3 regions of the Glutamicibacter sp. BW80 genome follow, and region 3 is predicted to be linked to each of the others. Evidence: predicted binding sites of a transcription regulator. Region 3 holds the regulator's gene; each other region holds the start of a gene.
What was found. Region 3 encodes LexA, which represses DNA repair genes until DNA is damaged. Its sites were predicted from a motif close to TCGAACANNTGTTCGA; they were not measured.

Region 1 (3,276 bases), on a different contig from region 3:
TGTTTGCCACTGGCCCGTTCGGTGACCAAGTAAACGTTGTTGTTCATTTCCGAGACGCTCACCGACCGAATCGTGACGTCGGCTAATAGAAGTTCACTCATACCCATTACCCTACGGTGGCGACTGGCTTGAACGCGATAGGCTCAGTGAATCAACTAAAGCATTGCACCGAATGGAGCGCCCATGGCCAATCTGGATTTCATCCGTATCGACTCGAAATCGGCTGTCGCACCGTACCAGCAGGTACGTGAGCAAATCCTGGCACGTATTGCGGGTGGAGATTTGGCACCCGGAACCAAGCTTCCCTCGGTGCGGGCGCTCGCCGGTGACCTGGATCTTGCGGTGAACACGGTGGCTAAGGTCTATAAGGAGCTGGAAGCCCAGGGTGCGGTAGTGACCCGCGGGCGGCACGGAACCATCGTGCAAGCGGCCGAGGATCGCGCCCAGCAAGAAGTCAGCGATGCCGCAGCCGATCTGGCACGCGTCGCCCAGACCTGGTCGGTGGACGAAGAAACCGCGGTCAGATACCTGCGCGCCGCTTTCAGCTCGCTGCCTCGCTAATCAGTGGCCTTCGGGCCATGGGGCACCGGGCTGTGCGAGGCGAGCTAACCCGAAACGCGATTTGAGTGTCCCTAAAGGTTGGTTCATGCAAGTTGGGCCCAAACCGCACTGCACCAGAACCATCGGCAGATTCTGCGCCACGCTCAGATAACTCGGGCAAATCCTGTCAGTTGGCGGTTCGGAGCAGTGAAGCCGACTTCTTCCAGAGTTGTTCTGCGAACTTCGGGTTGTGCATTTCGGCACTTACCCTTGTCGCTATCCTGCGGGATTCATAGTAGGAACCCGGCAGGAAAGTCGTTCCAGGAGTCCCTTCCGCGAGCCAAACAAGCTGATCTGACCCTTTTTCGGGAGTGACCGTAAATAGTCGTTTGAGTGGCCCGTGGTAAATGCGCCGCATGAAATGCGTAGTTTCGCTGGCAAAGCTGCTGGCGACGATACCCGGATGGAAAGCAACGGCAGTGACGCCTCGTGGTCCGAACCGGTGCTGCAATTCCTGAGTGAAGAGGATGTTAGCGAGTTTCGCGTTGCCATAGGCTTTCTGCGGGGCGTAGCCCACGGTATTCTGCAGGTCTTCGATATCCATCCGCCCGAAGATCCGAGCGGCCGCACTGGCTGTCTGGATAATCGTTGCCTTGCCGGCAAACAGCGCTGGCATGAGCAAGCTGGTGAGCAGGAACGGAGCAAGGTGGTTGACCTGGAAAGTGGTTTCATGCCCATCAACGGTTTGGGTTCGCTTACCCATGATCCCGCCTGCGTTATTCGCGAGCACGTTGATTTCCGGGTATGCCTTCAGCAGATCATCTGCCAGCTTTCTGACTTGGTTCAGCTCCGCGAAATCCGCGACATAGTAAGGCACAGACAGCTCTGCGGCGATGCTTTTGGTTTTGCCCTCCGAGCGCCCGACGATGACGACGCGATGGCCACGGCCAACCAGCGTGCGCGCGGCGGCCGCACCGATGCCGTCGCTGCCGCCGGTGATGATAATGGTTTTGCTCATGGTGGATACATTTCCTCAATGCCGGCGCGGGAGCTCAGCCTCCCATTATCCGAGCGAACTGGCAAGTCATCCCAGCGGACGCCGGTGGCCGTATTTAGTTGAAGGCCAAGGGTTCCGTGGCCGGGCTGGAGCGCTTCGCCGGGAGGTGCCGGCCACATGGCTCGTCGGGGCAGTTTTGTGGGGACATGCCAAGAGGATGAACGCTGCCGACGCTGGTGCCTAATCGTCTGGTTTCTCCTGCTCGATCCGTCCGAGGCTCGAAACGGCCGCCGACCAGCAAATCTTCAGGGCTGGAAATGCCCGGGATATCGCCCTGCGCGAAAGTAACGCGCATTTGTGCCAAGCACCACGTTTATTCGAAGTAGTTTTCGATTAGTATTGCTTCGTGGCTATTACTGCAGAAAGCAAAAAACTGGATTTGTCCCGTCTGATCGTCAAGGGTGCGCGCGAGCACAACCTGAAGAACGTAGATGTGGATCTTCCGCGCGACGCGATGATCGTCTTTACCGGCTTGTCCGGCTCCGGCAAGTCATCGCTGGCCTTCGATACGATTTTCGCCGAGGGGCAGCGCCGCTACGTCGAATCCCTGTCCGCCTATGCACGGATGTTCCTGGGCCAGGTCGACAAGCCGGATGTGGACTTCATCGAGGGGCTTTCCCCGGCCGTGTCGATCGACCAGAAGTCCACGAGCCGCAACCCGCGGTCCACCGTGGGCACCATCACCGAGGTGTATGACTACATGCGCCTGCTTTGGGCCCGCGTAGGACGCCCGCACTGCCCCGAATGCGGGGAGCCCATTTCGAAGCAGTCGCCGCAGCAGATCGTCGACCAGCTGCTGGAGATGCCGGAGAAGACCCGCTTCCAGGTGCTGGCCCCGGTGGTGCGCGCCCGCAAGGGCGAGTTCGTTGACTTGTTCGCCGAGCTCTCCTCCAAGGGATTCTCCCGTGCCCGGGTCGATGGCACAACCATTCAGCTGACCGAGCCGCCTAAGCTGGCCAAGCAGGTCAAGCACACCATCGAGGTGGTCGTTGACCGCCTGGCCATTAACGACACGGTGCACCAGCGGCTGACCGACTCGGTGGAAACCGCACTGACTCTGGCCGATGGCCGCGTGCTGGTGGACTTCGTGGATCTGGCGGAGGATGACCCGAAGCGCGTCCGTGCGTTCTCCGAGAACCTCGCCTGCCCGAACGAGCACCCGCTGGCCATCGATGAGATCGAACCCCGGACCTTCTCCTTCAATAACCCCTTCGGCGCCTGTTCGGCCTGCAGCGGCATCGGCACCAAGCTCGAAGTCGATGAGCACCTGATCGTCCCGGATGCCGAGGTCAAGCTGGCCGACGGGGCCATCGCGCCGTGGTCCTTGGGCAAGGCGACCACCGAATACTGGAACCGGTTGATCGAGGGGCTCGGCAAGGAGCTGGGCTTCGGCATGGACACCGCCTGGAAGGACCTGCCGGCACCGGCGCGCCAGGCGATCCTGAACGGCAAAGACCACAAGGTCGTCGTGCAGTACAAGAACCGTTTCGGCCGGGAGCGCAAGTACTCCACCGGGTTCGAAGGCGTCATCTCCTATGTGCACCGCAAGCATGAGGAAACCGAATCGGATCACGCACGCGATCGCTACGAGCAGTACATGCGCCAGATTCCGTGCCCTACCTGCGGCGGCGCACGTCTGAACCCGGCCTCGCTGTCGGTGCTGATCGGCGGCAAGTCGA
Region 2 (3,276 bases), on a different contig from region 3:
GCGGCGCGCGGATTCCACGTCGATGTCGATATCCGGCAAGGTGGTGCGGGTATCGGAGAGGAAGCGTTCGAAGACCAGGTCGTGCTGCAGCGGGTTGACCTGGCTGATTCCCAGCAGGTAGTTGACCAGGGAGGAGGCGCCGGAGCCGCGGGCAGCCACCCGCACGCCCATGCCGGTGATCAGGTTGACGGTTTCGGCGACGGTGAGGAAGTAGCCGGCGAAGTCCAGCCTTTCGATCACCCCCAGCTCCAGGCCCAGCTGCTTTTCGATCTCGCTGCGCTTGGTGTTCGGCAGCAGACGCGGCGCGGCGGCGAAGACTCGTTCGGTCAGTTCCTGCTGGGCCGGACGGTGCAAGCCGATGATTGTCGCTTCGGGGATCACCGGCCGCTTCCAGCCAAGATCCGTATGCGCATCCAGCGCCGCCCAGTTAGCGAGCTGCTCGGTATTGCGCAGGAGCCTATAGGCCCAGGCACGTTCGGTCACCCGGGAGAGGTCTTGGGCTAGCTGATGCATCTGGGCCGGGGTTTTCAGCCATCCCTGCCCGGTGGGCTGCAGCTCTTCCAGCGCGCTGAGCCTGCCCAGCACCCGGGCCGAGTCGAGGATGTCGGCGGTGACCGCCCCGTCGGCGTCGGCATAGCGCACCGCGTTGCTGAGCACCGGGGCGATGCCAAGCTCCGCGGCGAAGCGCAGCAGCTTGCTGGCGAAGCCCAGGCTGTAGCGCTTGCCGGGTGCGGAGAGGTGGGTGGTGATTTCTGCGCGCAGCTGCCCGCCGGCCAGCTTCTTCCAGTGGGCCATCAGCGCTCGGGCCTGAGAGTACTTGCCGCGCTCGATGGCCCGCGACACGTCGGATTCGGCACCGAGCAGCAGCATCAGTTGCCCGCCGGCCAGCCGCTGCGCCAGGTCGGCTTGGCTCAGCCCGATGATTCCGCGCGGGTTCTGGTGCGCCGCGGAGACCGCGCGGCACAGTGCGGCGTATCCGCGTCCTTGGGTGTTTCCGCGGGCGAGCAGGATAATGCGTCCGTCGGGTTTTCCCTGGCTGTCAAGTACCGCGAGGTTCACTCCGAGGATCGGGCGCAGCCCCTCGGCGAGGCAGGCTCCGACATGCTTGACCGCGCCGAAGAGCCCGTCTCGGTCGGTGAGCGCCAGCGCCTCGGCTCCCTGCGCGCGGGCGGCGGCCGCCAGCTGGGGCGGGCTGGAGACGCCATAGTGCGCGCTATAGGAGGAGGTGACGTTCAGGTGGGTGAAGCTCATGGGCGGATCCTTCGAAACAGCGTAGGAATACCATTAGAACAAAGTTTCGAAAGATGTGCATTTATGCCCGGTCAGGCGCTGATCGGCAACTCCTGATTCACCCGGATCAGCCGCCAGCGCGTGGATTGCGGATCAAAACTGACGTCAATGCTCCGCGTGGGGCCGCGGCCCGCAGCTTGGGTGATCTCCAGCCGCCAGATCTCGTAATCCGCTAGTCCAGCGCCAATTCCGCGGGGTATGCGCAGGTTTTCGTCCCACCATTTGCGGCGTTCGAACCACCGTTGCGGCTCGGCGACCAGCCGATACTCGCAACCCTGCCAGGAAACCCGCAAAGGCACCCCGCTTGGGGCGCAGGAAACCTGGATCGACTCGGTAAAAATGCCCACGTGCAACTCCTTCAACCCTACTAACTCAATCTTATTCGAATACGTGTTCGAACAACAGCTACGCTAGTCAGCTCGACGGACACTTTAGCGTCGGGGAAGTATCAAAGCCCCGTCCACGTCTAGGGCTCTGGTGCTACGCGGGTCCGCGCCCTGAAGCACGCAAGTCCAGGGCAAGGAAAGCTCTGAGACGAAGTTGGCTACCGGCCCGAAAACTTTTACGGCCGCTGGCCTATTACCTAAAGTGAGACCCGTCCGACCGGGAAGGAACTCCACGTTCGTTGGCCCGTGGTTCACGCCGCCAAGTGGCGTACCTTGACGTTGCGCAGCGTGAGGAACGGTTGAGCCGGCGGAGGGTTCAACCGTTCCTACGGAGCATCCGAATTTCAGAGGGACTTGCCGAATAGACCCGACGAATGGCAGCGCTCAGGGCAAAAGAGGAGGAATACCCGACCTCACGGGCTATCTGCCCCAATGGAGAATTGGTGTTCTGCAGGGCATCCCAGGCCAGCGCCAAACGCAACCGGGTGAGGTATCCAACCGGTGGCATTCCCATGGCTTCATGAAACGCCGCGGAAAAGGCCGAACGGGACATGGCAGCGATCCCGGCGAGCAGTGCCACACTCCAGGGCTCCGCCGGATCGGACCACATTGCCCCCACCGCGGCTGAAATCCCCGGTTTTGCACCCGGGACCATGCCGGCCCCCGGCATTTGCTGCAGCACTTGGAGCGCGAGGATATCCAAAAGCCGATCCAAGACCAGCGACTGCACAGGCCCTTGCCGCTCGGCTTCAAGGTGCAGCAGCTCAACCCAATTCCAGAGCGCTGCATCCTCTATCAGGCATAGCGCTCGCCCCTCGCAGATCAGGTCGGTAATCGCACTGGTTGTGGTGAAGGTGCAGACCAGCAATTGGTCCGCCCCGTCGCGGGCGTTACCCCACGAACGGACGCCGTGGCGCAGCGTCTCAGTGACCGGCCGCGCCGCAGGGCCGAGGCATTGCTGGCCTGGTCCAATTAGGTATGTTTCAACGGCGGCGGCACGCGGCCGTGCGCTGTCAGCAAACACCCGATAGGGCGCCGTCCCGTGAATGACCACTAGGTTTCCCGGTTCGGCTTGGATCGTTGTTTCGCCTCGCTGCACCGCGCAAGATCCGCTACGCACCGCCAGGATTGTCAACGCGCAGCGATCTTGGACTTCGACTTCCCAGTCCCCTGCCATGCTCATGCGCAGGATGAAGCCATCACGGGCACGCGGCCCCGCCGGAAAGGCATGTTGAGCGGTCACTCCCTCAGATTGGACGATGACGCATGTTTTGTCGAGTTTCAAACATTCTGCATCTGCGATCCGTGCGCTTGAATGAATACCACGCATAGGAAAACGGCTCCCCTCCCAGCTCTCACACCCCGGTCAGGGACGGTGGCATGATCCCCGAATGGCTAGCGGCCACATTGCTCATAACAACTATTAGCAGCGCCGGGATTGTTGCAGGTTTTTATGCCGCCTTCGCGCTGACGGTCCTCCCGGCCTTGGCCTCGGTCCAGGATTCGGCAGCCGGCGACTTCATGATCTCGCTGAACCAGCACGCCGAACGTCCCGCTTTTCTCAGCTTATTTTTCCTTAGCCTCTTCGGCAGTCTCGGCT
Region 3 (3,276 bases):
GTTCTCGGCCGCCGAAGTGCTCGCCGCCTGATCCCGCCCGCTCGATGTGCTCGATGCCGGCGGGCGAAGCGGCTACGCTGGTGCACACAACCGGAGAACTGAGTAGTGGGAGCCGACTCGTGAATGAAGCGCAGCATCAGCCAGGCATCCACGATCCCGCACACTGGGAGGCCCTGGCCGCGGTGGCAGGCGAGGACCTGCACGCCCGATTCGGCCATCGGCTCATGGGCCTGCCCGGCACCTGGATCGGCTCGCTGCATGCGATGCCTGCCGCGCCAGCGCCTAGAAAACGCCCGCGCCCCTGGTCCGAATGGCACTACTGGTGGCAGGCACACTATCTCGACGCGATCCTCGACGCGGCCTTCCATGAGCTGCACTCCGGTCACCGGTGCGCGGCCCAGAGGCACTGGCGGCGGGCCAAACAGCTGCTGCGCGGCATCCTGCTGCGCAATTTCGGCCGCTTCCCGAATTACTTCTACGACGACATGGCCTGGTTGCTGCTTGCCAGCCAACGGCTCAATGGGCTGAGCCAGCAGCTCACCGCCCGCCCGGCGCTGCTCGCCACCCTAGCCATGCGTGCACTGGGTCGACAGCTGGTGCGCGGCCAAGACGAGAAGCTCGGCGGCGGGCTTTACTGGTCGCGCAAACGCGACTTCAAGAACACGCCCACCAACGCCCCGGCGGCCCTGTATTTCGCACGCATCGCGGATTTAGACACCGCCACCGGGCTGCTGGACTGGCTGCGCCGCGAGCTTTACAGCACACCTTCCGGGCTCTACCTCGACGGCATCCGCCTGACCGCCGGCGGCCCGCGCACCGAGGAAGCGATCTACACCTACAACCAGGGCACCGTGCTCGGTGCATTGCTGGCCGCCGGGTCCGCGGAGCATCTGGCGCAAGCTGTCTCGCTGATCCAGGCGATCAACGATCGGCTCGCCACTGCGGCACAGGGCCTGCGCCTGGAATCCGGTGGAGACGGCAATCTGTTCACTGGAATCCTCTGCCGCTACCTGGCGCTCGCCGCGAACGATGAACGCCTGCCCGCCGCGACCCGGCGCACCGCCGCGCGATTGGTCTGCGACACGGCGAGCCAGCTCGCGGACCGGGTCGAGACGGAGCTTTCTGCGGCCACCCAACGCTGGACGATCCTCCAGGCGGCCGGGCGCGTGAGCCTGCCGCCGAGCCAGCTCGACGCAAAATAAAAGCCATCCGGTCTCACCGAGAATGGGTGAGGCCGAATGGCTCGTTGGAACAGACTTGCCCGCTACAGCGAGCGCATCACCGACACGACGCGTCCCATCACCGTGGCAGCGTCGCCGAGAATCGGCTCGTAACGTGAATTCTGTGGCAGCAACCAGGTGTGGCCATCGCGCTGACGGAAGGTCTTCACCGTGGCTTCCTCGTCAAGCAATGCGGCCACAATATCGCCGTTCTCCGCGGTCTGCTGGCGACGGACGACCACCCAGTCGCCATCGCAAATTGCCGCATCCACCATCGAATCGCCCGACACCTTGAGCATGAACAGCTCGCCGTGGCCAACCAGCTGGCGTGGTAGGGAAAAGACGTCTTCGACGGTTTGCTCCGCCAAAATTGGTCCACCGGCGGCGATGCGTCCGACCAAGGGAACCATCGTGGTATCCGCCGAGGAGCTCAGCTCGATGACCTTCGTGTCCTCAACGGGTTCCGGCGCGCTCTGCGGCTCGCTGCTTCCCTCGCCGTCCTCCGCAAGCTGCAACGGAAGCAAAATCTCCATGGCTCGAGGACGCCTCGGGTCGCGACGAATGTACCCAAGCTTTTCGAGCTGACCGAGCTGGTGAGTCACGCTCGAAAGGCTTTTGAGCCCGACCGAGTCGCCAATCTCACGCATCGACGGCGGATAGCCATTCTTGCCGATCGCACGCTGGATGGTTTCGAGGATCTTTTTCTGACGTATCGTCAGCGAACGGGCGTTCGACCGGGGAGTGCGCTGTGATGCTGACATGTATTTTTGCCTTCCCTTGCATTCGGTCCTCAGTTCGAAGCTACAAACTGTCGGTGCCCAATGTTGTGATGTATTCATTGATCGACTACTTCGAAATCTTAGTTGATCACAGGGCTTCTTTCAAAGATTTGTTCGAAAACATCTGGACAAGTTCGATCTGGCTCTGTTAGAAAAGATGTACTAGTATCGAACAGGTGTTCGAAGATTGCATTCGAATATTGGTTCGCATCACACGTAACCGTTGAGGAGAAAAAGTCGTGGCAACTCTGGCACTTCACCCACAGCAGAGCAAAAGACCAATGAGGATCCGCATCAACCGTCGGGGTTGGGCAGTACTGGTAGGCATACCGGTCTTCCTCCTCACGATCGCCGCGGCGTTCATGTTCACCAGCAGCGCCCAAGCATCCACGGACCTGCCCAGCGGCCCGGCGACTGTGGAGGTCACCGTGATTCCCGGTGACACTCTATGGGGGCTGGCCAGCGAGTACGCTGCAGGCTACGAAGTCAACGCGGCGATGAACCACATTGAGGAATTGAACTCCATCGATGCTGGTGTGCTGTACGTCGGGGACACTTTGGATATCCCCGTACTTTCAAACTAGGTGCCAGCTCACCATTGTTACCTGTTCTTGTCGTGGATTCACCGGCGAGAGCGCCTCACCATTAGAATTAATGCGTGAATGACCGTAGTGAACTTCTGAGTCAGCTGCCCCTGCGTGAGAATCTCCGCGGGCTATCCCCATATGGAGCGCCACAAATTGACGTTCCCATTCAGCTGAACGTCAACGAGAACACCCATCCATTGCCAGCGACAGTTATCGATGCCATCGCTCAGGAAGTAGCCAAAGCGGCTGCCGGCCTGAACCGTTACCCGGATCGTGAATTTACCGAATTGCGCGAGCTGCTCGCCGACTACCTCGGTCACGAACTGACCCGCGACAACATTTGGGCCGCAAACGGCTCGAACGAAATTCTCCAGCAGATCCTGCAGGCCTTCGGCGGCCCGGGGCGCAGCCTGCTGAGTTTCGTCCCCACGTACTCGATGTACCCGTTGCTCGCAAGTGGCACCGATACCGAATTCATTGCCGGAAACCGTGCCGAAGACTTCACCCTCTCGGCCGAATCCGCCGCCGCGCAGGTGCGCGAACACCGCCCAAACGTGGTATTCCTGTGCTCCCCGAATAACCCGACCGGAACCGCACTGGGCTTGGACGTTATCGAAGCGGTCTATGAGGCCGCCAGCGAAACCGACGCCATGGTGATCGTGGATGAAGCCTACGCAGAATTCTCGCTGG

Region 1: uvrA (excinuclease ABC subunit UvrA) is a predicted target of LexA. The motif match lies at 1,915-1,930, and genes of this name have one in related genera.
Region 2: CIK76_RS07150 (DUF6504 family protein) is a predicted target of LexA. The motif match lies at 1,673-1,688, and genes of this name have one in related genera.

The regions. Positions count from the first base shown of each region.
Region 1 covers NZ_NRGV01000030.1:280,088-283,363, reverse strand. Annotated here, with positions in the region: gene CIK76_RS07995 (MBL fold metallo-hydrolase) at 1-101, opposite strand, end outside; gene CIK76_RS07990 (GntR family transcriptional regulator) at 184-561, shown strand; gene CIK76_RS07985 (SDR family NAD(P)-dependent oxidoreductase) at 728-1,558, opposite strand; gene uvrA (excinuclease ABC subunit UvrA) at 1,944-3,276, shown strand, end outside.
Region 2 covers NZ_NRGV01000030.1:111,172-114,447, forward strand. Annotated here, with positions in the region: gene dnaE (DNA polymerase III subunit alpha) at 1-1,251, opposite strand, end outside; gene CIK76_RS07150 (DUF6504 family protein) at 1,323-1,637, opposite strand; gene CIK76_RS07155 (AraC family transcriptional regulator) at 1,993-2,919, opposite strand; gene CIK76_RS07160 (DUF1772 domain-containing protein) at 3,057-3,276, shown strand, end outside.
Region 3 covers NZ_NRGV01000059.1:48,542-51,817, reverse strand. Annotated here, with positions in the region: gene CIK76_RS15605 (DUF222 domain-containing protein) at 1-31, shown strand, start outside; gene CIK76_RS15600 (glycoside hydrolase family 76 protein) at 81-1,202, shown strand; gene lexA (transcriptional repressor LexA) at 1,265-1,981, opposite strand; gene CIK76_RS15590 (LysM peptidoglycan-binding domain-containing protein) at 2,281-2,583, shown strand; gene CIK76_RS15585 (histidinol-phosphate transaminase) at 2,658-3,276, shown strand, end outside.